One region of the Bacillus infantis NRRL B-14911 genome, then DNA from elsewhere that is predicted to be linked to it. Evidence: predicted binding sites of a transcription regulator. Region 1 holds the regulator's gene; the other holds the start of a gene.
What was found. Region 1 encodes CtsR, which represses protease genes until heat stress. Its sites were predicted from a motif close to ATGGTCAATAAAGGTCAAACA; they were not measured.

Region 1 (12,273 bases):
TTGATGAGATGAGGAAGTGAAATTTCCACCAGCTTATCGAGTTCTTCCTGCTTGATGTATTGGTTATTCATCCATGTCAGCTTCTGCTTATCAAACAGAGCTGGCGACTTTGAAAGCCGGTCCGCTTCAAAGATATTGATCAGCTCTTCCTTCGTGAAGATCTCTTCTTCTCCGGCAGGCGACCATCCAAGCAGGGCGATGAAGTTGAATAATGCTTCCGGAAGATAGCCAAGGTCTTCGTACTGCTCGATGAACTGGATGATGGATTCATCCCGCTTGCTGAGCTTCTTGCGGCTTTCATTGACGATGAGCGTCATATGGCCAAAGACAGGAGGCTCCCAGCCGAAGGCCTCATAGATCATCAGCTGCTTTGGTGTGTTGGAAATATGGTCGTCCCCGCGCAGTACGTGGGAAATTTTCATCATATGGTCATCGGCAGCCACCGCAAAATTATAAGTTGGAATTCCATCTTTCTTTACGATGACAAAATCGCCGAATCCGTCAGACTCAAAGGAAACTTCGTCCTTGACCATATCATTGAATGCATAAACCTTCCCTTTGGGCACGATGAATCGGATGCTTGGCCTGCGGCCTTCAGCCTCCAGCTTTTCCCTTTCCTCCTGGGTCAAATGGCGGCATTTGCCGGAATATTGGGGGTTGTCTCCCCTTGCCATCTGCTCTTCGCGCTCTGCTTCAAGCTCTTCCTCTGTGCAATAGCATTTATAAGCAAGATCTTTATCCAGGAGCTCCTGGTACAGCTCTTGGTAGATATCATTCCGTTCTGACTGGCGGTACGGGCCGTATCCCCCATCTTTATCAATGCTTTCATCCCAGTCGATTCCAAGCCACTGCAGATACTTCAGCTGGCTTTCCTCTCCGCCTTCAATATTCCTCTTAAGGTCGGTATCCTCGATCCTGATGATGAATTTCCCGCCTTTTGAGCGTGCGAACAAATAGTTGAACAGCGCTGTGCGGGCATTGCCTATATGTAAATGTCCGGTTGGGCTTGGCGCATAGCGGACCCTGATTTCATTAGACATGAATAAGCCTCCTATTGTAGTCATTTTCCTTCTTCTTTGCTATATTCTAACACCATGTTTTTGCCTTATAAAGCTAATTTTTTCGGGGGGGCTCAGTCCTTTTTCTGCAGCAGGACGGCAGCCTGTGAAGCGATCCCTTCGCCCCTGCCCGGAAAACCGAGCTTTTCTGTTGTCGTTGCCTTGACATTGATGCGGTCCGCATCTGCCTGCAGCAGCTCTGCAATCCGCTCTCTCATCTGGCCGATATAAGGCGCCATTTTCGGCATTTGCGCAATGATGGTGCAATCGGCATTCACAAGCTTATATCCTTTCTCATCTACAATCTTCCATACATGCTCCAGCAGCTTGGCTGAATCAGCATCCTTGAATTCAGGATCTGTATCCGGAAAGTGTCTGCCAATATCGCCTTCCCCAATTGCCCCGAGACACGCGTCTGCAATGGTATGAAGAAGCACATCCGCATCAGAATGGCCCAGCAGCCCCTTTTCATAGGGAATTTCAATACCGCCGATAATCAGCGGCCTTCCTTCGGTTAATTGATGTACATCAAAGCCCTGTCCAATACGAAACATAGTATATTCCCCTTTATGTCAGTTACTTCGAGCTTCACGTTTCCGGATAATCGCTTCTGCAAAATAAAGATCCTCCGGGGTTGTAAGCTTGATATTATCATAATTTCCTTCAACGATTTTCACAGGGATGCCGAGCCGTTCTGCCAGGCTGGCATCATCTGTGCCGAGGTAATCCTCCTCAGCCGCTTTCTGATGAATGTGCAGGAGGGTGGAAACACGAAAAGCCTGTGGGGTTTGGACTGCCCACAGACTTGATCGTTCAACTGTTTCCAGGATTTGATTGCCGGCAGCCTTTTTCACAGTATCCTTCACTGGCACGGCCAATACTGCGCTGCCATCCTGATCCGCAGCCTCCGTCAGCTTCCTGATCAGGTGCTGGTCGATGAAGGGGCGGGCCGCATCATGCACCATGGCAATGCCATCGCCCTGCAGCTCCTTCACCGCATTATAGACGCTGTATTGGCGTTCGGATCCACCGGGAACGAGTCCAATGACTTTCTTGATATCGTAAAAGGCAAGAAGCTCTTGGATCTCCGCCTTCTCGGACGGATTGACCGCAAGCAGGATGCCAGTACAATCCGGATCGCTTTCAAACACCCTCAGCGTGTGTATGAAAACCGGCACACCGCGGATCTCAAGCAAAAGTTTATTTTTGCCGGCGCCCATCCTTTTCCCCTGGCCTGCAGCAGGAATAATTACCTGATAAGGCATAAACAGTCTCCCAACTCTCTTTTATAAAGCTTTTTCAAGCAGCTTAGGCTTTGCAAATATCATGCGGCCCGCAGAGGTCTGCAGCACGCTGGTGACAAGGACATCGATGTGCTTGCCGATATAATCGCGGCCATCTTCGACGACAATCATTGTACCGTCATCCAGATAAGCAACACCCTGATTATGCTCTTTCCCGTCCTTGATGACCTGCACCTTCATCTCTTCTCCAGGCAGCACCACCGGCTTGACCGCATTGGCCAAGTCATTGATATTGAGCACAGATACCTTCTGTAGCTCGCATACCTTGTTAAGATTAAAGTCATTTGTCACCACAACACCGTTCGTCAGCTTTGCCAATTTCACAAGCTTGCTGTCTACTTCCTGGATCTCTTCAAAGTCCCCTTCATAAATCTCGACCTTGATGGAAAGCTCCTTCTGGATACGGTTCAGGATATCCAGCCCCCGCCTCCCCCTGTTCCTTTTCAATACATCTGAAGAATCAGCTATATGCTGAAGCTCCTCAAGGACGAACTGGGGTATGACGATGGTTCCTTCAAGGAAGCCCGTCTGGCAGATATCCGCGATCCTTCCGTCAATGATCACACTTGTATCCAGAATCTTTAATGCGTTTTTCTCAACTGGCTCTGCTTCCTCTTCACCGGATTTCTTTTTCCGGCTCGTAAATAATCCCAGAAGCTCATCCCGCTTTTTAAAGCCCACCTGGAAGCCAAGATAGCCAAAAATCAGCGTCAGCAGGATCGGGGCGACCGTATTGACAATCGGAAATTCGATTGCATTGAGCGCAAAGCCGATCAAAAATGCCACTATCAGGCCGAAAGCAAGGCCCACACTGCCAAAAATAATATCTGTTATAGGCGCTTTCACCAATGATTCCTCTACCCATCTCACGAAATTGGTTACATAATCAACTGCCCAAAAAGATATAAGATAAAAAATAATGGCACCTAAAATAGCGGACACATACGGATTATTTAAAAGAGGAATGTCGTCCAAAGCAACTAGCCCGAGCAAGTCCGGAATCAAAAAGATCCCAAGGGTCCCCCCGGTAATAAGAAAGCATGCCTGTACAATGCGTTTTAACATTCCTTCACCTCCTTTTAATCATTATAAACAAATTCCCTGAATTGAAACCTGCAGAATATGTTAATTTGGTTTTTTGTAACATTATTTAAATATAATAATATCGGAGGTTTTATATACTGATACACCTTAAGCGTAGCACCGTGCAAACAGAGTGTCAAATAATATAAAACCACCATTTTAGCATACTGTATAGACCAATTCAATGGGCAATTAAAGCTGACGGTCCGCAAACAGCTGCTCCTTGACCAGCTTGAGGCCCTCACGGATTTTTCTCGCCCTGACTTCACCGATGCCTTCCACCTCATCAAGATCCTCTACTGAAGCTGCTGTGATTTCAGGAAGCTCCTGGAATCTGGTGATGAGATTTTCAATAATGATTGGCGGGAGCCGGGGGATTTTATTAAGCATCCGGTACCCTCTTGGACAAATTCCTTCATCCAGGTGGACATAGCCGCTATAGCCGATCAGCTTCAGGAGGATGCTGTCCTCGATCGTTTCGCCGCTTGCCAGCTCCTGCATTTTGCTGATTGCTTCCTTCGTGCTGACATCCTTATCAAAGGCATAGTCTTTGATGATCAAAGAAGTTTCCTTTTCCATGTCAGTCAAGAGCTCGTTCATCTGCAGGCGGATCAGCCTGCCTTCTGTACCCAGTTCACTCAGGTAGGACATCAGTTCCTGCTTGATCTTCAGCACCATCTCATAGCGGTGCAGCACCTGAAGAACATCGCTGTAGGTCACAAGCTCTTCAAACTCAAGGATCCCGAGGCTTGCGATGCTCTGCTCCAGCACCACTTTGTATTTCTCAAGCGTCTGGACTGCCTGGTTGGCTTTTGCGAGAATGACGGCGATGTCTTTCAATGCATATCTGAAATGGCCCTGGTAGAGTGTGATGACTGTCCGCCGCTGTGAAATGGCAACGACAAGCGCCCCTGTCTCCTTTGCCACCCGCTCTGCCGTCCGGTGCCGCATCCCGGTTTCCGAAGAAGGGATGCCCGGGTTCGGGGCAAGCTGGGCATTGGCTATAAGAATCTTGCTGCCTGTCTCATTCAGGACGATGGCGCCATCCATTTTGGCCAGCTCATACAGATAACTTGGCGTGAAAGGGCAATTGATCTGAAAGCCCCCATCTACAATCGCCTTCACCTTTTCATTGCAGCCCAGTACAATCAGTCCGCCTGTGTTTGCACGCAGGACATTATCGATCCCTTCGCGTATCGGTGTTCCCGGTGCCAGAAATTTCAAAATGTCGCTCCGGGTCTTTTCGCCCAGCTTTTTATTGTCCATATCTTATCCTCCTAATGCCGCTTTTAAGGCCTCGCTGACTGTATTAACCCCGATTAGCTGCACGCCCGGCGGAGAGTCCCAGCCTCCAAGGTTCTTAGCAGGAAGGATGATCCGTTCAAACCCAAGCTTAGCAGCTTCCTGGACACGCTGTTCGATCCTGGAGACACGGCGGACTTCGCCGGTCAAACCCACTTCTCCAATGATGCAATCAGAGGCCTGTGTTGGCTTATCCCTGAAGCTTGAGGCAATGCTGACGGCAATTGCCAGGTCAATCGCAGGTTCATCCAGCTTAACGCCGCCTGCCACCTTCAAATAAGCATCCTGATTTTGCAGAAGCATCCCGACACGCTTTTCAAGCACAGCCATTAAAAGCGGGACGCGGTTATGATCGATCCCGGTTGCCATCCTCCTCGGATTCCCGAAGCTCGTCGGGGAAATGAGCGCCTGAATTTCAACCAGCACCGGCCTCGTCCCTTCCATGGAGGCAACAACTGTAGATCCGGATGCCCCCTGGGAGCGCTCTTCAAGGAATATTTCCGATGGATTTTCCACCTCTTCAAGGCCGAATTCCTTCATTTCAAAGATGCCCATTTCATTGGTTGATCCGAAACGGTTCTTAACAGCCCTGAGAATGCGGTACGTATGATGCCTTTCACCCTCGAAGTAGAGGACTGTGTCAACCATATGCTCGAGCAGCCTCGGGCCGGCAATCGATCCTTCCTTCGTGACATGCCCCACGATAAAGATCGCGATGCCTTTGGTCTTTCCGATCCTCATCAGCTCCGCGGTACATTCCCTTACCTGCGAGACGCTTCCAGGGGCCGAGGTGATATCCGGATGAAAAACAGTCTGGATTGAATCAATGATCACAAAGCTGGGATTTTCATTTTCAATGGTCCGGCTGATTTCCTCGAGATTCGTTTCTGCATATACGAGCAGCTTATCTGATACAACCCCAAGCCTGTCAGCCCTGAGCTTTGTCTGCCTCATGGATTCCTCTCCGGAAATATAAAGAACAGAATGATCCTTCCGGGCCAGCTGGGAAGATACCTGCAGGAGGAGCGTCGACTTCCCGATTCCGGGGTCGCCCCCGATCAGAACAAGCGAGCCCCTTACCACCCCGCCTCCCAGAACGCGGTTGAGCTCCTTCAGGTCTGTATAGATCCGCGGTTCATTGACTGTCTCAATTGAGGTGATCGGCGTCGCTTTAGAAGCAAGGGTTACGCCTGCCGAATGGGCAAATGCACCCCTTCTTCCTCCAGCTGCAGGCTTCTCCGTTTCCTCCACCATTGTATTCCACTGCCCGCAGGCAGGACATTTGCCCATCCACTTGGCGGACTCATAGCCGCATTCCTGGCAGATGAATTTGGTCTTTCTTTTTGCCATCCGTTTCTCCCTTTCTATTTCATTCTCTTCTATTGTGAAAAGTGCACCATTAGTTTCATTATAGGGAAAGTATATTATACTTCCCCGCTTATATAAAAATGCCTGTCCAAGGAAAGTAGTGGAAATGGCTGATTTTTTATATAAGGACAGATTGAAATGCCTTCAATGGAAAAAAGGTACACGCATTGTGCACCGTGTACCTTTTTTATTATATAATATGACGTTTATTTAGATAAGTTTGTTGCAGTTTCAGGAGATTCTTCTGTTTTCACGACAAATTCCCCATCTTCTACATCGATAATGACATTCTGCCCTGTCAGCACCTGGCCCTTCAGCAGCTCCTCTGACAAACGGTCCTCGATATGCTTTTGGATCGCGCGGCGGAGCGGCCTTGCACCATACTCAGGGTCGTACCCTTCCTCGGAAATTTTCTCTTTTGCCTTATCGGTCAGGCCAAGGACAATTTCCTGTTCCTGCAGGCGTTTAACCAATTGATCGGAAAGCAATGTAACGATTTCCTTGAGATGTTTTTTCTCAAGGGCGTGGAACACGATGATTTCATCGATCCGGTTAAGGAATTCAGGGCGGAAAGCCTTCTTAAGCTCTTCCATTACCTTGCCTTTCATATCCTTATAGTCCTGCTCTCCATCCTGGATGTTAAAGCCGACATATTTATTGCGTTTCAGCGCTTCTGCCCCGACATTGGATGTCATGATCAGGACTGTGTTTCGGAAGTCGACAGTCCGGCCTTTAGAATCTGTCAGGCGTCCATCCTCAAGAACCTGAAGGAGGATATTGAATACATCCGGATGTGCTTTCTCAATCTCATCCAGAAGGACAACTGAGTATGGCTTCCTGCGGACTTTTTCTGTCAGCTGGCCGCCTTCCTCATATCCTACATATCCCGGAGGTGAACCAACAAGACGGGAAGTTGAATGCTTCTCCATATATTCAGACATATCGATGCGGATCATTGCATCTTCATCGCCGAACATCGCCTCTGCAAGCGCACGCGCAAGCTCAGTCTTACCGACCCCAGTAGGGCCGAGGAATACGAAGGAGCCGATTGGGCGCTTAGGATCTTTCAGCCCGGCACGCGCACGGCGGACCGCTTTGGAGATCGCCTTGACCGCTTCTTCCTGGCCAATGACACGGGAATGAAGAATTTCTTCCATGTTCAGGAGCTTGGCTGTTTCTGTCTGAGCCAGCTTCGCTACAGGAATTCCAGTCCAGCTTGCTACTACATGTGCAATATCATCAACTGTGACTTCGCTGTTTTCCTTCCCCTGCTTCTCTTTCCAGCTCTTCTTTGTTTCCTCCAGCTGCTCGCGCAGGCGCTGTTCAGAGTCTCTGAGGGATGCAGCTTTCTCGAACTCCTGGCTTTGGACGGCAGCATCTTTTTCCTTCCTGACTTCTTCAAGCTTCAATTCAAGCTCTTTCAGGTTAGGGGGAGTAGTGTAAGAACGCAGGCGTACTTTTGAACCTGCTTCATCAATCAGATCGATCGCCTTATCCGGAAGGAAGCGGTCTGAGATATAACGATCAGAAAGCTTAACAGCTGCCTCGATGGCTTCATCTGTGATGGATACTCTGTGATGGGCCTCATAGCGGTCGCGCAGCCCCTTAAGGATCTGAACAGACTCATCTGCTGTCGGTTCATCTACCGTGATCGGCTGGAAACGCCTTTCAAGCGCAGCATCCTTTTCGATATACTTTCTGTATTCATCCAGGGTAGTGGCGCCGATGCACTGCAGTTCGCCCCTTGCAAGGGATGGCTTCAGGATATTGGAAGCATCGATTGCCCCCTCTGCTCCTCCTGCACCAATCAAAGTATGAAGCTCATCGATGAAGAGAATGATATTGCCAGCCTGGCGGATTTCATCCATTACTTTTTTCAAGCGGTCTTCGAATTCGCCACGGTATTTTGTTCCGGCAACAACTGTCCCCATATCCAGTGTCATAACCCTTTTGTCGCGGAGGATCTCCGGCACTTCATTGTTGATGATCTGCTGTGCAAGTCCTTCTGCGATGGCTGTCTTACCGACGCCAGGCTCCCCGATCAGGACCGGATTGTTCTTTGTCCGGCGGCTCAGCACTTCAATGACGCGCTGGATTTCCTTGCTTCGGCCGATGACCGGATCAAGGCTTCCTTCCCTGGCAATGGCTGTCAGGTCTCTTGCAAGGCTATCAAGGGTCGGTGTATTAGCGCTTGCTGCTGATCCTCCCTGATGGCTTCCTGAATCATTGCTGCCCAGAAGCTGGAGCACCTGCTGCCTTGCTTTATTCAAGCTGACTCCCAGATTGTTCAGCACCCGTGCGGCAACACCCTCACCCTCACGGATCAAGCCGAGCAGGATATGCTCTGTGCCAACATAAGAGTGGCCCAGTTTTCTGGCCTCATCCATTGAGAGCTCAATGACCTTTTTAGCCCTTGGTGTATAGTGGGGAGTCTGTGAGGAATCCTGGCCGCGGCCAATAAGGTTTTCCACCTCTTTTTGGATCTTTTCAGAGCCCAGTCCGAGTGCATAAAGCGCCTTTGCAGCAATCCCTTCTCCTTCACGGACGAGGCCGAGCAGGATATGCTCTGTGCCGATATTGCTGTGTCCTAAGCGAATGGCTTCCTCCTGTGCTAATGCCAATACTTTTTGAGCTCTTTCAGTAAATCGTCCGAACATCATAATTTCATCCTCCCGACTATTGTTTTTCCATTTTCAATCTTTCGCGTATAAGTGCAGCCCTTCTAATATCACGTTCTTCAGGCCGGAGCGGCCCGCCGGCATATTGCTGCAGGAAACCGGGCTGTGTAAGAATCATCAATTCATTTAAAATATTTTTGGGAATATCTTTGATGTATCCCATATCTATACCCAGCCGGACATCAGATAAGCATTTTGCCGCTTCTTTTGATTCAATGATCCGGCTGTTGGAGAGAATCCCATAGGAACGGTACACTCTGTCTTCTAATTGTATGTTTGAAGTCTTTGCTAATGCTTCCCGGGCATATCTTTCCTGGGCGATGAGCTGGCCCACGACACTCTTCAGATCTTCTACGATATCTTCCTCAGACTTTCCGAGCGTGATCTGATTGGACACTTGAAAAATATTGCCCAGCGCCTCGCTTCCTTCGCCATATGTCCCTCTCACCACAAGCCCCAGCTGATTGATGGCCGGGATGATCCGGTTCATCTGATGGGTGAGCATCAGACCTGGGAGATGCATCATGACAGAAGCCCTTAGCCCTGTTCCGACATTGGTCGGGCAGCTGGTAAGATACCCGTAGTCTTCATCAAAGGCAAATTCAAGGTTCTCCTCAAGCCAGTCATCCAGCTTATTGGCCATCTCAAGTGCCTCGGTCAGCCTGAATGCAGGAAACAGGCATTGAATCCGGATATGGTCTTCCTCGTTGACCATGATGCTGACCTCTTCATTTTCTGACAGGAGACAAGCCCCGTAAGGAGACTGCTCAGCCAGATTGGGGCTGATCAGATGCTTTTCAACAAGCACCCTTTTCTGGAGGGGCTGAAGACTTCCCATCTCTAAAAGCTCCAATCCTCCAAGCCCTTTGAAAGGCTTCTCGGTGGAAATCTTCCTGATATCTTCAATGATGCTCTGTCCTTCTTCATTTGAAAAAAGAGTAGGAAACTTATATATATTCATATTCCTTGCCAGACGGATGCGGGAGCTTAGCACAATATCAGAATCAGGGCCTTCCGCACTCATCCAGGAACTGACCGCCTGGCTGATGAAACGTTCCAGTGACATGATATCAGTCCCCCTCCCTGCCGCTGCTCAGCTGTTTTTCAAGGGACCGTATCTCATCCCGGCGCACGGCAGCTTTTTCAAACTCTTCCTGCAGGATCAATTCCTTCAATTCTTTTTTCATATCCTCAATCTTTCTCCTGAGCTGAATGCTCCCGCCGGCTCTCGCCGGTATCTTCCCTCTATGGGACCAGTTCCCGCTGTGGAGGCGCTTCAGGATCGGGTCAAGCTGCCCCTTGAATTCCGAATAGCAGTGGGCACAGCCAAACCGTCCGATTTTAATGAACTGCTTAAAAGTCATCTGGCATTTGCTGCACTGCAGAACTTGCTCCTGCGGCCTTTGCTCTTTTTTCGGCTGCTGCAGACCAGGCTCAATATTCAAAAGCCCCGCCAGCAGGCTGTTGAGGGAAAAGCCTGAAGCCTGATTATTGATCATGAACATTTCGCCTTTTTCCTTGGCGCAGACCTCGCAAAGATGGAATTCGGTCTTCCCGCCATTTATGCTCTTTGTAAAATGCAGCGTTGCCGGCCTCTGATTACATTCTTGGCAAATCATGCACTCACCTCTCCAGCTGCTTAATCTTTATTTATACTTCAACGAAGTCAGCATTGCTCTCAGCATTCTTGATCGCAATTCATCGCGGAACGGAAGCTCTATATATAAAACCGACCGGTCGATTACACTGAGCATGATTTTAGCCTCGCGGCGTGTGATGACTTCCTCTTCCACCAGGCGCAAGATGACGCTCTCAGCGCTTCCCTGCGATATCCTGCTTTGGATCAGCATCAGCAGCTGATCAATCAGGTCCGCATGATCATAGGACTGTACCTTCATGATCCGGATATATCCTCCGCCGCCCCGCTTGCTTTCAACAATATATCCTTTTTCGATTGTAAATCGGGTATTAATGACGTAATTGATCTGCGAGGGGACACATTGGAATTTATCAGCCACTTCGCTTCTTTTGATCTCGACACTTTCCCGTTCACTCAGCTCCAGGACTTCCTTCAGATATTTCTCGATTATGTCGGATATATTCCTCACCAGGCCTCCTCCTCCCTGACTTTGACTATATTTGACTTTAATTATAAATGAATTATGTAAAAAGTTGCAAGATGGATGCCTTATTAATTTTCCCATTTAATAAATATCTCAAACGTAACAAGAGCAAATTCTTCCAGCTGTATAGAGTATTCAGCCGGTGGGCTTTTGGGTGCTTGTCATGGGTGGGAAATTTGGTTTTGGTGAAAGGGGGGACGTGTATGCAGGGTACGTTTGCAGCTCGCTGGGGAGGGCAGCCGGAATATACGGGTGAAGGAGGGAGAGTGAATGCGAGTGGGGATGATGGGAAGTTGAATGGGTGCTAAGTTGGGGTGGGTTGAGCTGGGGTGAGCTGGGTTGAGGGAGATTGGATGGGACGTTTCTTTGCTTGGCAATGGTGTGTGGTAAGTGGATGAGTGAGAAGTTCGCTAGACGATTTGATTAGACGTAGGAGTTGGTAAACTATTTGGCAGAACGGTTAGATATGACGTTAGGTTGGTAGGATATCGGTAGGAGTGATTAAGTTTGCGGTTTTTGCTAACAGCTCTCTTATGTCGGATAAAAACCAGGTTTATTCATCCATCAGGACTTTTCTTTTTCCAGCAGCATGAAAGTGCTAGGTGACGGTGCTACTGTGTTTGGATTTGAACGAAGATGGCAATCTATTGATGGAGCTTGCGGATGGGATCCCGCGATATTTGTGGCAATTGGTAAATTAAGCGAGGAATTCGGTAGATTAATCGGTCATTTGATTGAATAAATCGTTGAGTTGGTAAATTAATCGGTCGTTTGATTAAATTCACAGTTTAAACGCCTGCTAGCTCATATATTCGATTCAAAGCACTGCTTGTTTGCCCGCCCGGCATCTATTTTTCAGCCATATGGGGAAGTTTGCGGGCGGGCTATGGCTGTTTTGTGGCAATTGGTAAATTAAGTGAGGAATTCGGTAGATTAATCGGTCGTTTGATTGAATAAATCGTTGAGTTGGTAAATTAATCGGTCATTTGATTAAATTCACAGTTTAAACGCCTGCTAGCTCATATATTTGATTTAAAACACTGCTTGTTTGCCCGCCCGGCATCTATTTTTCAGCCATTTGGGGAAGTTTGCGGGCAGACTATGACTGTTTTGTGGTAAATGGTAAATTATTTAAGGAATTCGGTAAATTAATCGTCCAATTGATAAAATTAATCGCCGAGTCGGTAGATTATCGAGCCAATTAATGAAATCCATATTTCAAACAGCCGCTCTCCCCTTTTTTCAAACCACAAGCAACGCTCTTAAAGCCCTCCGGCTATTCATTTTCACCAAACGATCCCTTTTCTGATCAAAACCCACTCCAACATAAACTAAAAAGCACAAAAAAAGAACAGTC
Region 2 (12,273 bases), 1.4 Mb from region 1:
TTCTATGCTGAGCGGGCGTCTGCTGATCACTTTTATTTCTGAGTACTGGCCGCTGCCCAGGAGCAGCTCCAAAAGATGGCCCCCTGTCAAGCCGGTAGCTCCTAAAATTAGTGCTTTTCGCATCTTTTTCCCTCCTGTATGCTGTTAAAAACAGTTGTATGAACAAAAGTAGTAGCAGAGTACTTTCATTTTTTGATAAAATAGTGATTGGTTTGTTAGAACACCAATAAATTGTACGAGCCAACAGCTTACTTACTGATTATACAGCACAAGAAGCATTGCACCGTAAACCCGCATTTATATTTTCCACCTGGCTGAAAGGAGATCATGAATGAAAATTGGCTCAATTGATATAAAACTGATCCTGGGGATCATGATTGCCCATTTGTTACTGTTTTTCACTTTTCAGGACAGGGCAGTATTTTGGTATATATTCACCGCTTCCATGCTGTTTCTGATCAGCTATTCAATTATGGCAGAAGAAGTGGAGGATGAGGCTTCTTTCCGGTCTTACCTTTTCTTTGGAGCAGTTTCCGGGGTACTCCTCTATGGATTATTCTGGACAGGCCATTTTCTGATAGAGATTTTGAACCTGCCATTCGCAAGCCAAATCGGGAGATTGTACAGCCGGCTTTCCCCGGAAGTAATCTGGCAATATATCGTCCTGATCCTTGTCATCATTCCGGGCGAAGAAATTTTTTGGCGGGGTTTTGTCCAAAAACGCCTGCAAAGCTACATAAAACCAGGATGGGCAGTGATATCAGCTGCTTTGCTTTACGCCTCCGTCCATTTCTATTCCGGCTATCCGGTCCTTGCCCTTGCAGCATTTGCAGCCGGGCTGTTCTGGGGATATCTGTATGCCTGGAAGAAAAGCCTGCCCCTGGTCATTGTCTCTCATCTCATATTCGATCTATTAATTTTTATTATCTTGCCATTCAACTGATGAAATCAGCAAAATTTGTAACTTTCTGCAGATAACATCGTCTACTCTATTATAAAACTGCATGACATACAGGAGGAATGCCAAAATGAACACACTTCAAAAACTATTGCTGGCTACAGGGATCCTTTCACTTGCACTTGCCGGGTGCGGGACTACAGAGGACACAGGAAGTGAAGACAATGGAACCAATACAGAAGAAACAGCGGGCACAACAGACGGCACCCAGGAAACCGGTGACAATTCAAATGGTGAAGACATAGAGCAGACGGATGATCAGTCTGAAGGAGAAGAAAACGAGGAGACAGGCAGCTCTGAAATGGAGCAGGAAAAATCCCTGTCATACCAGGTGAATGGAGAAACGATGGAAGAAACTGCAGTCCTTGAAAAAAGCGACAACCAGAATTATTCTATGTATGTCCTTCCTTCATACGAACTGACAGCTGAAGAGCCTAATAAAGATGTACTCTATCTGACAGATAATGATCAAGTATTCATGAGGATTGAGCTGCTGCCGGAAGATACAGATTGGGAAATGGCTGAAGAGAACGCAAAATCCCAGCTGACAGCGGTAAGCAGTGAGGTGCAATCTGCGGAGGCTTCTGATGATGAATTCCTGCAGGATGCAATCATTTACGAAGCAGCTTCAGAAGAAGATAAAGCAGCGGTATACCTGATTAAAAACGGTGGACAGCCCTTAAAGCTGAGCATCTACACAAAAAATGATGCTGATCACACTGATGCATTTATTCAAATGGCAAAAACCATTTCAGCAGAGAAATAAGGAAAACAGGCCGATGAAACACCTCATCGGCCTGTTTTTTTTCATGCTTCTTTTTCTTCTGCAGGTTTTATCCAGAGCAGGACAATAAATAGAATGCTGACATATCCGAATATCGGATAAAGATAGGAAAGCAGAGTACTGTATTCTATCATGCTGATTAAACAGGTAATTAGATAAATTCCCCCGACCGACCAGATCGCCGGGATTGAAATATACTGCCTTATCTGCCTCTCCAGCCCGAAAATATTTCCTATTATTGAGGTAAAAATTTCTCCATAAATGACCAGTACAAACAGGCCGTAAAAACCGGATGCAAGATTTTTCATGATGACTGCCATTGGTATTTCATATACTTCCAGGTTAGGGAGCATTACAAGAGTCAGATGGCTTGATAAAAGGATGATGGTCAATGCCGCCCCTCCGATATACCCTCCCATCCTGATGGTCCGGTCATCTTTTATTTCAGCTGCAACAGGCACCAGCACCGCCTGTGCCAGGGCCAGATTGAGCGCGGTATAGGAAAATGGCGCGGCTACAGCTTTCCACCCATCCTCCGCAAACGGAATGAACAGCATCTGCTCCTTAAAGCCCGGGAGCTTTATAGAAATGAACATTAAGATAAAACTGAAGGCAATCATCATAGGCACTACAAACAAATTCACAGCAAACAGCCCTTTAATGCCGAGAATCATTACAACCACCGATAATATGATTGTTGCAAGCACCCCTGAGAGCTTGGACAATCCAAGCTGCTCCTGAAATACAGCTCCTGCGCCTGACAGCATGACAGCACATACGCCAAGGAGCATAATTAATGTCAGCACATTGATCACTTTTCCGAAATATCTGCCGAACAGATAATCATTCAGCTCCTGGTAGGACTTTGCATGTATCCGTGCTGAGATCCTCATCAGCTTTGTTCCCAGCATAATAAATATATATCCGCTCATCAGAATTCCGATCAGCCCGATAAACCCGAACCGGGTAAAAAACTCTACTATCTCCTTGCCTGTTGCAAAACCCGCCCCGACTACTGTACCAACATAGACAGCAGCAATCTGCAAGGCTCCAGTCCAATTTTTCACGAAACCGCCTCCTCCCCTTCATGTATATGACCGGCTTTTCCAACAAAGACGAGCTTTTCAAAACTATTCATTCCTTTGGCTTAAATTTCCAAGTCTTATTGCTTGAAAGTCAAATAAGGTCAAAGTATAATAAAATCAAAGTTAGTCAAAGATAGTCAAAGTCAACATATAGGAGGCATTGATTGATGAACTGTGAAAAATGTCAACAAAACCAGGCAACCATCCAATTAAGGTTTAATATAAATGGAAATAAAATAGAAACACATCTCTGCAGCAGCTGCTATCAGACCGAAAAGCAAAAAATGAACGCTTCCTTCGGTTACCAGAATCCCTTCGAGGCTTCCGGCATGGAAGACTTGTTCAAACAAATGGGCGCCGGTGAAGCTAGTGCCGGCAAGGGAATGAAACAGCAGCCAGGCAAAAAGCCAAACGGCTTTATCGAACAGTTTGGCAAGAACTTGAGCAATGCAGCCAATGCAGGCTTAATAGATCCTGTCATTGGCAGGGATGAAGAAATTGACCGTGTCATTGAAATACTCAATCGGAGAAATAAAAATAATCCAGTACTGATCGGAGAGCCCGGTGTCGGGAAAACTGCCATTGCAGAAGGATTGGCACTGAAAATATCTGAAAAGAAAGCACCCCGCAAACTGCTGAATAAAGAAGTTTATCTTCTTGATGTCGCTTCGCTTGTTGCCAATACCGGCATTCGCGGACAGTTTGAAGAACGGATGAAACAGCTTATCACAGAGCTGCAGGAAAGGAAAAATATTATCCTGTTCATTGATGAAATCCATCTTCTTGTCGGAGCAGGATCCGCCGAAGGCTCCATGGACGCAGGCAACATCCTGAAGCCTGCTCTTGCCCGCGGCGAACTTCAGGTAATCGGTGCGACAACTTTAAAAGAATATCGCCAGATTGAAAAAGACCCTGCGCTTGAAAGGCGTTTCCAGCCTGTTCACATTCAGGAGCCAACACAGGAACAAGCCTTAGAAATCCTGAAAGGCCTCCAGTCCAAATATGAGGACTTCCATGAAGTCACCTATTCGGAAGAGGCGCTGTCGGCATGCGTCACTCTATCAAGCAGATATATACAGGACAGATTTCTTCCGGATAAAGCCATAGATCTGCTGGATGAAGCAGGATCAAAAATCAATCTGACAGCAGAATATACACCAGGGGAAGAAATCGAGCAGAAGCTGGCTGAAATATCAGCTGCCAAAGAAGAAGTCCTGAAGAAAGAAGACTATGAAAAAGCGGCCAAGCTCCGTGAACAGGAAATCAAGCTTGAAATAGCATTGAACAATGATTCGGCAAAGAGGCCGGTAGTGGAAGCGGGACATATCCAGGAGATCATTGAAAGAAAGACCGGCATTCCGGTCGGCAAAATTCAGCAGGATGAACAATCCAAGATGAAGAACCTTGAAAAATCCCTTTCCGAAAAAGTGATCGGCCAGGAAGAAGCTGTTAAAAAGGTCGCAAAGGCAGTACGCAGAAGCAGAGCTGGATTAAAATCCAAAAACCGCCCAATCGGCTCTTTCTTATTTGTCGGACCAACCGGTGTTGGTAAGACCGAACTGACAAAAACACTTGCTGAAGAGCTCTTCGGCTCTAAAGACAGCATGATCAGGCTTGATATGAGCGAATATATGGAAAAACACAGCATTTCAAAAATTATCGGTTCCCCTCCGGGATATGTCGGCCATGATGAAGCAGGCCAGCTGACTGAGAAGGTGCGGAGGAATCCATACAGCATCATTCTGCTGGATGAGATAGAAAAAGCCCACCCTGACGTACAGCATATGTTCCTCCAGATTCTCGAAGACGGCCGCCTGACAGACAGCCAGGGAAGGACCGTCAGCTTTAAGGATTCTGTTATCATCATGACAAGCAACGCCGGTGCAGGACACAGGGAAATCAAGGTCGGTTTCGGCAGCAGCGAAGCTGTCAAGGAATCAGGAATTCTTGATTCTCTGGGCAGTTTCTTCAAGCCTGAGTTCCTGAACAGATTCGACAGCATCATAGAGTTCAAACAGCTTGAAAAAGACAGCCTGCTGAAAATTGTGCAGCTGATGCTGGAAGAGCTGAATACAGCACTCAAAGAACAGGATATGCTGCTGACTTTTACTGATGAAGCAGTTGAAAAACTGGCCGAGCTTGGCTATCATCCGGCGTTTGGAGCCCGTCCGCTTAGAAGGGCAATCCAGGAGCAGCTGGAAGACAAAATTGCGGACTTTATTCTGGAAGATCCATCATGCACACAGCTGCATGCAGACCTTTTGGATGGAAATATTGTGGTTACTGGAAAATAAAGATACAAATCAATTGCGAAAGGCATACAGAAGCTTAATACAGGCTTACTGTATGTCTTTTTCTGTTAGACATGAAAGTCGCTCAACAAAATCTGACAAATTGTGATAAAATTGGTTAATATACTAACCGAAAGGCACCCTAAGCATGAACAAAACAAGCCTGATAGAAAGCCGGAATCTGCTTTTGATACAGCTGCTCTGGCTGTTTTACATAATCGATACAGCTTTTTACACATTGGTCGATCAGCGCTATGATTTGCTGTGGCCGCCTGTCGGCCTTGGCTTTTGCCTGCTGCTCACCGGCCTCTATTATCTTAAGCCAAAGCCTCACTTCATGATGATTGTAATCCTGGCCAGTATATACAGTTATCTGTTTTACCTGAACCTGCAGCTTCCTTATCTGGTCAATTATATTTTTCTGGTGTTCGGGATCATTTTATCAGCCTTTTATCAGAGTTATCTTGCGCTTGGCATTTCCACCTCGCTGGCTGCTGCAGCCCTTATCATCCTGAATGCAGCAAATGGACATTTAATTGCAGAAATGTCCGGCCCTGAGGACCTGCCTTATATCCTCCTTTTTGCCCTGCTCACAAGCATTCTGCTGTTTTTCATGATCAAACACGCGAACAGGCTGTGGGAAAAAGCAGAGAGAAGCGAAATGGCTGCAAGGAAAGACCTGGAATCGACCAGATCCTATATCGACGCTTTTTTTGACAATACCAGCGATTCCATTGTAATTGCAGATGCAGAAAAAAGGATTCTAAGAATGAATAACAGTTTCTCCCTGCTGTTTCACTCCACAGCTCCAGAGCCTGGGGACAGCCTTGAAACCATCATAGCGGATGAAAATGGTAAAATCTCGGATATGCTGGATTCGGCGCTTCTTGGCCGCAGTATTTCCGGAGCTGAACTTTCCTTTCCGGGTGTCAGTGATGAGCCGAGCGTGCTAGAGGCGACCGTATCCCCTGTCTATAATGCTCAGCATAAAATTTTTGCAGTATCGATGGTCATAAGGGATGTTATTGAGAAGAAAAAGCTGGAAGAGTATCTGCGGAATTCTGAAAAACTGAAGGTCACCGGTGAAATGGCAGCGAGCGTCGCCCATGAAATTAAAAATCCATTAACCGTTATATCAGGATTTATACAAATGATTGGTGAAAAGGAGAATGACTATAGGCAATATATTTCAATCATCCATTCAGAACTGGAGCGGATGAACGGAATTATTAATGAATTTCTATATCTGTCCAAACCGCACACACCAAACATGAAGCCTCAGCCGCTGGAACCGCTGCTAAATGAAACAGCGCTCCTGTTTGAATCTGAGGCACATTATAAAAATGTGCACCTTTTGAAGGATATTCTTCCTGGATGCGGAACTGTCCTTTGCGACACCGGCAAGCTGAAGCAGGCATGCATCAATCTTGTCCAAAACAGCATCGACGCTATGCCGGAGGGCGGTGTTGTAAAGATCTCATGCAGACAGACCAGCACTGGTGAAGCAAGAATTTTAATCGAAGACAGCGGATGCGGAATGCCCGAAGAACTTTTGCAAAATATCAAAAAACCTTTTTTTACCACAAAGGAATCAGGTACTGGCCTCGGTCTGATGATTACAGAGCAGATTATCCAGCAGCATAAAGGCAGGCTCTCGATTACAAGCAGGATGGGCTCCGGCACAACAGCCGAAATCCATCTCCCCCTTTTTAAAGAAGATCTGGACAGCAACCAGTAAAATAGTAATATCTGCAGGACAAAAGCGCAAGAGCCTTGATCACCTTTAGGAACGCAGACTAAGAACGCCAAGTCCTGTGGCAACGTCGGCATGGCCAGCTTCCTGGGTGCCTCACGGAAAGGAATTCTTTGACTTTTTGGGAGGCTTGGTTTGTGATCCCGGCGCAGCTGCCGGACATTGATCAGGAATTGAAAATAATCCCCAGGATATACGATTTAAAATTTCCTGAACAGCAAGAAAGAGCCGGGGAATCCCCGGCTCATCTAATTTTACAGGCTTTTGTCATCTACAGAATTCAGCCAGCTTTCAATTTCACCAATCACGGATTCTACACAGCCTTCCTCGAATGGCGAAAGAAGATTGGCTTCCTTGACCAGCTCTGTGAAAGGAAGGCTTCCGCCTAATCCGCACAGCTTGACATAATCACTCCATGCCTCTTCCTGGTTTTCCCTTGAACGCTTCCAGAACTGGAAAGCGCAAATCTGTGCAAGTGTATAATCGATATAATAGAAAGGAGAATTAAAGATATGCCCCTGGCGCTGCCAGAAACCGCCATTCTCCAAATACTCATTTCCTTCATAGTCTTTATGCGGCTGATATTTCCGCTCAATTTCCCTCCAGGCCTGCTTACGTTCCTGTGGAGTAGCAGTGTGGTTTTCGTATACCCAATGCTGGAATTCGTCTACGCTTACGCCATAAGGAAGGAAAAGCAATGCAGAGCTCAGATGGGAAAACTTATACTTATCTGTATCTTCCTTAAAGAAATTTTCCATCCATGGCCATGTAAAGAACTCCATGCTCATGGAATGTATTTCCGCTGCTTCATATGTCGGCCAGTTGTATTCAGGAATTTCAAAATGGCTGCTGGAATATACCTGGAAAGCATGGCCGGCTTCATGTGTCAGCACATCGATATCACCTGAAGTGCCATTGAAATTGGAAAAGATGAAAGGTGCTTTATGGTTTTCAATATAGGTGCAGTAGCCGCCTCCTGCTTTCCCCTTCTTCGCCACAAGATCCATCAGCTGATTTTCATTCATAAAAGAAAAGAATCTGCCTGTTTCTTCTGAGAGTTCGTCATACATTTTCTGGCCGTTTTCAATGATCCACTCAGGGCTTCCCTTCGGTGCTGCATTGCCCGTCTTATATTGGAAAGGCTCATCATAGTATTTTAATTCATCAAGTCCGATTCTTTCCTGCTGGCGCTGCTTTAGCTTTGTCGCGATCGGGACTATATGCTCTTTGACCTGTCCGCGGAATTTGGCGACCATTTCTGCATTATAATCCGTCCGGTACATTCTGTAGTAAGCCAGCTCTACAAAGTTATTATAGCCAAGCTTATGTGCGATTTCTGTCCTGACTTTTACAAGGTCGTCATAGATACGGTCAAGCTCCTCTTCATTGTCAGCAAGGAATCCGAAACGTGCCTCCTGAGCCCTCTTTCTCATTTCCCTGTCGGTCGACTCAGTAAATGGCTCCATTTGGGCCAGTGTACGCTCTTCCCCTTCAAAATCGATCTTGGCGGAGGCCATCAGCTTCGTATATTCAGAAGATAGCTTATTCTCCTTCTGCATAAGTGGCAGGATTTCCGGCTTGAATACCTTCAGCTGGGCATCTGCCAGCGCAAAAAGCTGCTTACCCCATTTTCCTTCAAGTTCTGAACGAAACTTGGAATCTACCAGTTCTTTATAGTAATCTGTTACAAACCCTTCCAGCTGCGGCTGTACTTCATCCATATAGTCTTGTTCATTTTTATAAAATTCATCATTAGTATCAATTGAATGGCGGATATAGCATAAGTTGAACATTGTTCCGATATCGTTGCGAATCTGATTGATCTCTTTCATCGCTTCATTCTGTTCATCGGCACTTGCTGCCCCCCTGAACCTCTCCAGTGCAGCTTCAAATTTCCTTCCTGCTTCGTCCATGTCTGGACGGACATATGTATATTCACTGAATTTCATTCTTTTCCCCCCGAATAGCTTTATTTTAAAAAACCATACTAAAGATTCGACATCCAGCAGGAAAATCCTCCTAAAAAACAAAAAACACAGCAAGATCACTGTGCTTTGCTTTAAAATCTTCCGACAGATAAGCCGAGCTTCTTTAAAAGATCGATCGCTGTCTGCTTTTCTTCATTAGATAGCTCTGACATCAGTTCATGGATGAACTGCTCATGAGACGGAAAGATCTCCTCAATGAACGCTTTGCCTTTTTCTGTAATCTGGGCAAATGTCACGCGCCGGTCTGTCGGGCAGGCCACCCGGCGGAGGTACCCTTTTTCCTCAAGCTTGTCCACAACATAAGTAATACTGCCGCTTGCGAGCAGGATTTTGCCGCCGATTTGCTGCAGCGGCTGGTCTCCTTTGTGATAGAGCAGCTCAAGCACCGCAAATTCAGTCGGATTCAATCCGTATGTCTGAATCAGCTTATTGACATTCTCATTAACAGCCCTGCAGGCCCTTGATAAAACGATAAAAAGCTTTAATGATTGATTTACCTGTTCATTCCCCATTTTTAAACAGATCCTTTAACACGTTATTTTATCTCAAATTCAGCATTATTATAAGGAAGCTTGCCTCTTGTGTCAATTTTTGGGCTGCAATAAATGAGAATTGGCTGTAACCTTCCAGTTTGCATTCACTTCTGCCTTTACAGGCTGTTCTTTCCTGATATATTCAGCCAGCAGTTCTGTCATGTCCTTATGGATTTCCCGGATAACAGGTTTGTTCTTAAACATCCAGTAGCCGCCTCCTCCACCTGCACGGTAGTGGTTCATGACCACCTCAAACACTTCATCCATTTTCATGGCCTCTCCTCTGTGCTCCAAAACAGTGACACGGCTTCCTTCAGGCTGGGATAGATTCAGTTCATATTTGATCCCTTCCCACATATCATAATTATAATGCTGCGGCTTAGGCTTTGAAAATGACGGATTGACCGCAATTTCCCCATCTTCACCGACCCTGAAGTAGGAGGCAGACCTTTCCAGTGCATCTTTAATGTCCTGGCCTGTTATCTGCAATACAGCAAGTGTGTTTGGATAAATATAATTGGTCATGATATCTCTCATGGTCACCGTGCTGCTGAACCCGGGTGCTCCTTCATTGAACAGGGCTGTACAGGATATCTTTGCCCCGGAAGCATCCATCTGGACGCGGTTAACCAGTTCAATCAATGGATGCTCCCTGATCCTGGCTTCCAGTGGATCTGTGATCAGCATACTTTCTGTCAGAGAGCCGATTTCTTCATCAAGCCACTTTTGCGTTTCATTCTCGTAAAAGCTTGCATCGTGGATGATTTCCTTATCACACTCACCTTCATTGCTGATCAAAGATGAATCGAGGCCGGCGATTGTCCATTCATGGCGGACCTTTTCAAAAGTCACTTCTACTTTGCCCAAATGGCTTCCATGGGCTCCCGGCATGATGACCGGCACCCCGTTCACCTCTTTGCCAGACAGCCTCCTATGCTGATGGCCGGTAATCAGCAGATCGATTTCCGGAAATTCCATGCAGATCCTGTAAGCTTCATTTTCTCCTGTTTCCTCCTCCGCTTTGGCGCCTGTTTCCATATCCCGTTCAAAGCCTCCATGATAAGCGACCGCCAGGAAGTCGGGCTTTTCAGTTTCTTCTACATAAGGAATCCAGCGTGCAAGGGTCTCAATTGCAGAATCGAAGAAAAGTTCCTGGATATAGTCAGGCCTTTCCCAATTCGGGATATGGCTTGTTGTAATCCCCAGGACCGCAATCTTAAGCTCATTCATTTCCTTAATCATATAGGGCACTCCGAAATACGGCTCCTTCGTTGTCCGGTGCAGCACATTGGCGCTCAGCCAGGGGAAATTGGATTCGCTGGCTGCACTCTTGATCATTTCGATGCCATAATTGAATTCATGGTTGCCGATTACAGCAGCATCATATTCCAGCTTATTCAGGACCTGGACCATGGGATTGACACGGTGCTTTAAGAACCGGGAATAATGGTACATAAGCGGCGTGCCCTGGATCAGGTCGCCATTGTCCAGAAGGAGTGTATGGTCTGCCTTCGCCTTCTCCTGCCTGATCACTGATGCCAGTTTGGCAAGCCCCGCTGCTTGTTCTTTTCCCGTGCTGTAATCATAAGGATAGATGCTGCCATGCAAATCAGATGTAATCAGGAACGATACTATCTCTTTATTTTTCATCTAACTCCTCCCTTTAGTACCTATTTATCATTCTTGGCTGCTGTTAAACTTGAATTGTTCATAAGTGGTATAATAACAAATAAGCCCGCCCGGATACGAGGCGCTCTTCTCAATTATACAAATATCTATTGAGGTACATACAAATGAAAAAACCAAAGAACTATATTCTGTATCTCGCAGCCGTTATGATCCCTGCTGTCATTTCCAGCCTCTTTTATATGAACAAGCTGCTGGATCAGAATATCAGCGACCGCCAGGAAGCTGCCAGGTGGACGGCAGCCATCCACCAGCGGCATTGGGATGACTTTATCTCGGAAACCGTTTCTACCCTTGAGGTCCTTTCTATTGCGGCCTCTGCGGAAATGCAGGATCCTGCAAAAATCTCACCGCTGCTTCAGCGCATCCATCTGATGGATTCACGCTATGGGGGATTATATGTAGCCAATGCCGGCGGAGAAGTCATCGCAGGATCAAACTCTCTGTTTGACAACAAAAATATGCTCGAAAAAAATTATATACAGGAAGCGATGGATGCTAAGGATATCGTCATTTCCTCCAGGCAGGAAACGCTCGAAAACGGCCAGAAGGTTATTGGCCTGGCAGCGCCGGTGCTTAAAGAGAACCGGGAGATCGCCGGAATTGCCATAGCACAGATCAGGGTAGACCACATTGAAAATATATTGACCATGCTGACGCCCGATGCCAGGCTGGTCGTCTACAACCAGGAGGATGCGCCGATCATGAGCTTTAATATGGCCGGTTCCGATTCATTTGGCAATAAGCAGACAGTCATGATCCCGATCGAGAGACTCCCCTGGACGATCAAAACAGCAGTCCCTGACAGAGATAACGCAGCAATCTTTAAAGAGGCTGCGGGATTTATTGCAAGACTGCTGATCATCTTCCATATCATCTTCTTTTTTATCAAATATTTCATGCTTAAAAAGCAGGCGGCAGAGGAAAAGAAGAAAAACGAATTGCAGAAGCTTGAGCTGGTCGGCACCCTTGCAGCAAGTACAGCCCACGAAATCCGGAATCCTTTGACCGGAATAAAAGGGCTTGTCCAGCTTCTCAGTGAAAAATACACACATTCCGACGATCAGTACTTCTTTAAAGTGATTGACACGGAGATAAGCAGAATCAATGAAATTGTGAGTGAGTTTCTGATCCTGGGAAAACCTGCTGCCCTGAAATTGGAGAAAATCAATCTGAAAGAAATCATTTCTGACCT

Region 2: the regulator CtsR is predicted to act here: its motif matches at 2,915-2,935, upstream of N288_RS07885 (ATP-dependent Clp protease ATP-binding subunit).

What each region holds. Positions count from the first base shown of each region.
Region 1 is NC_022524.1:105,704-117,976, reverse strand. It holds gene gltX (glutamate--tRNA ligase) at 1-1,040, opposite strand, end outside; gene ispF (2-C-methyl-D-erythritol 2,4-cyclodiphosphate synthase) at 1,133-1,612, opposite strand; gene ispD (2-C-methyl-D-erythritol 4-phosphate cytidylyltransferase) at 1,631-2,323, opposite strand; gene N288_RS00600 (PIN/TRAM domain-containing protein) at 2,345-3,427, opposite strand; gene disA (DNA integrity scanning diadenylate cyclase DisA) at 3,638-4,711, opposite strand; gene radA (DNA repair protein RadA) at 4,715-6,097, opposite strand; gene clpC (ATP-dependent protease ATP-binding subunit ClpC) at 6,322-8,775, opposite strand; gene N288_RS00580 (protein arginine kinase) at 8,792-9,859, opposite strand; gene N288_RS00575 (UvrB/UvrC motif-containing protein) at 9,864-10,412, opposite strand; gene N288_RS00570 (CtsR family transcriptional regulator) at 10,440-10,904, opposite strand.
Region 2 is NC_022524.1:1,543,680-1,555,952, reverse strand. It holds gene N288_RS07905 (NAD(P)H-binding protein) at 1-123, opposite strand, end outside; gene N288_RS07900 (CPBP family intramembrane glutamic endopeptidase) at 332-943, shown strand; gene N288_RS07895 (hypothetical protein) at 1,029-1,724, shown strand; gene N288_RS07890 (YkvI family membrane protein) at 1,766-2,809, opposite strand; gene N288_RS07885 (ATP-dependent Clp protease ATP-binding subunit) at 2,995-5,121, shown strand; gene N288_RS07880 (two-component system sensor histidine kinase NtrB) at 5,267-6,856, shown strand; gene N288_RS07875 (M3 family oligoendopeptidase) at 7,126-8,820, opposite strand; gene N288_RS07870 (MarR family winged helix-turn-helix transcriptional regulator) at 8,931-9,371, opposite strand; gene N288_RS07865 (bifunctional metallophosphatase/5'-nucleotidase) at 9,444-11,042, opposite strand; gene N288_RS07860 (ATP-binding protein) at 11,186-12,273, shown strand, end outside.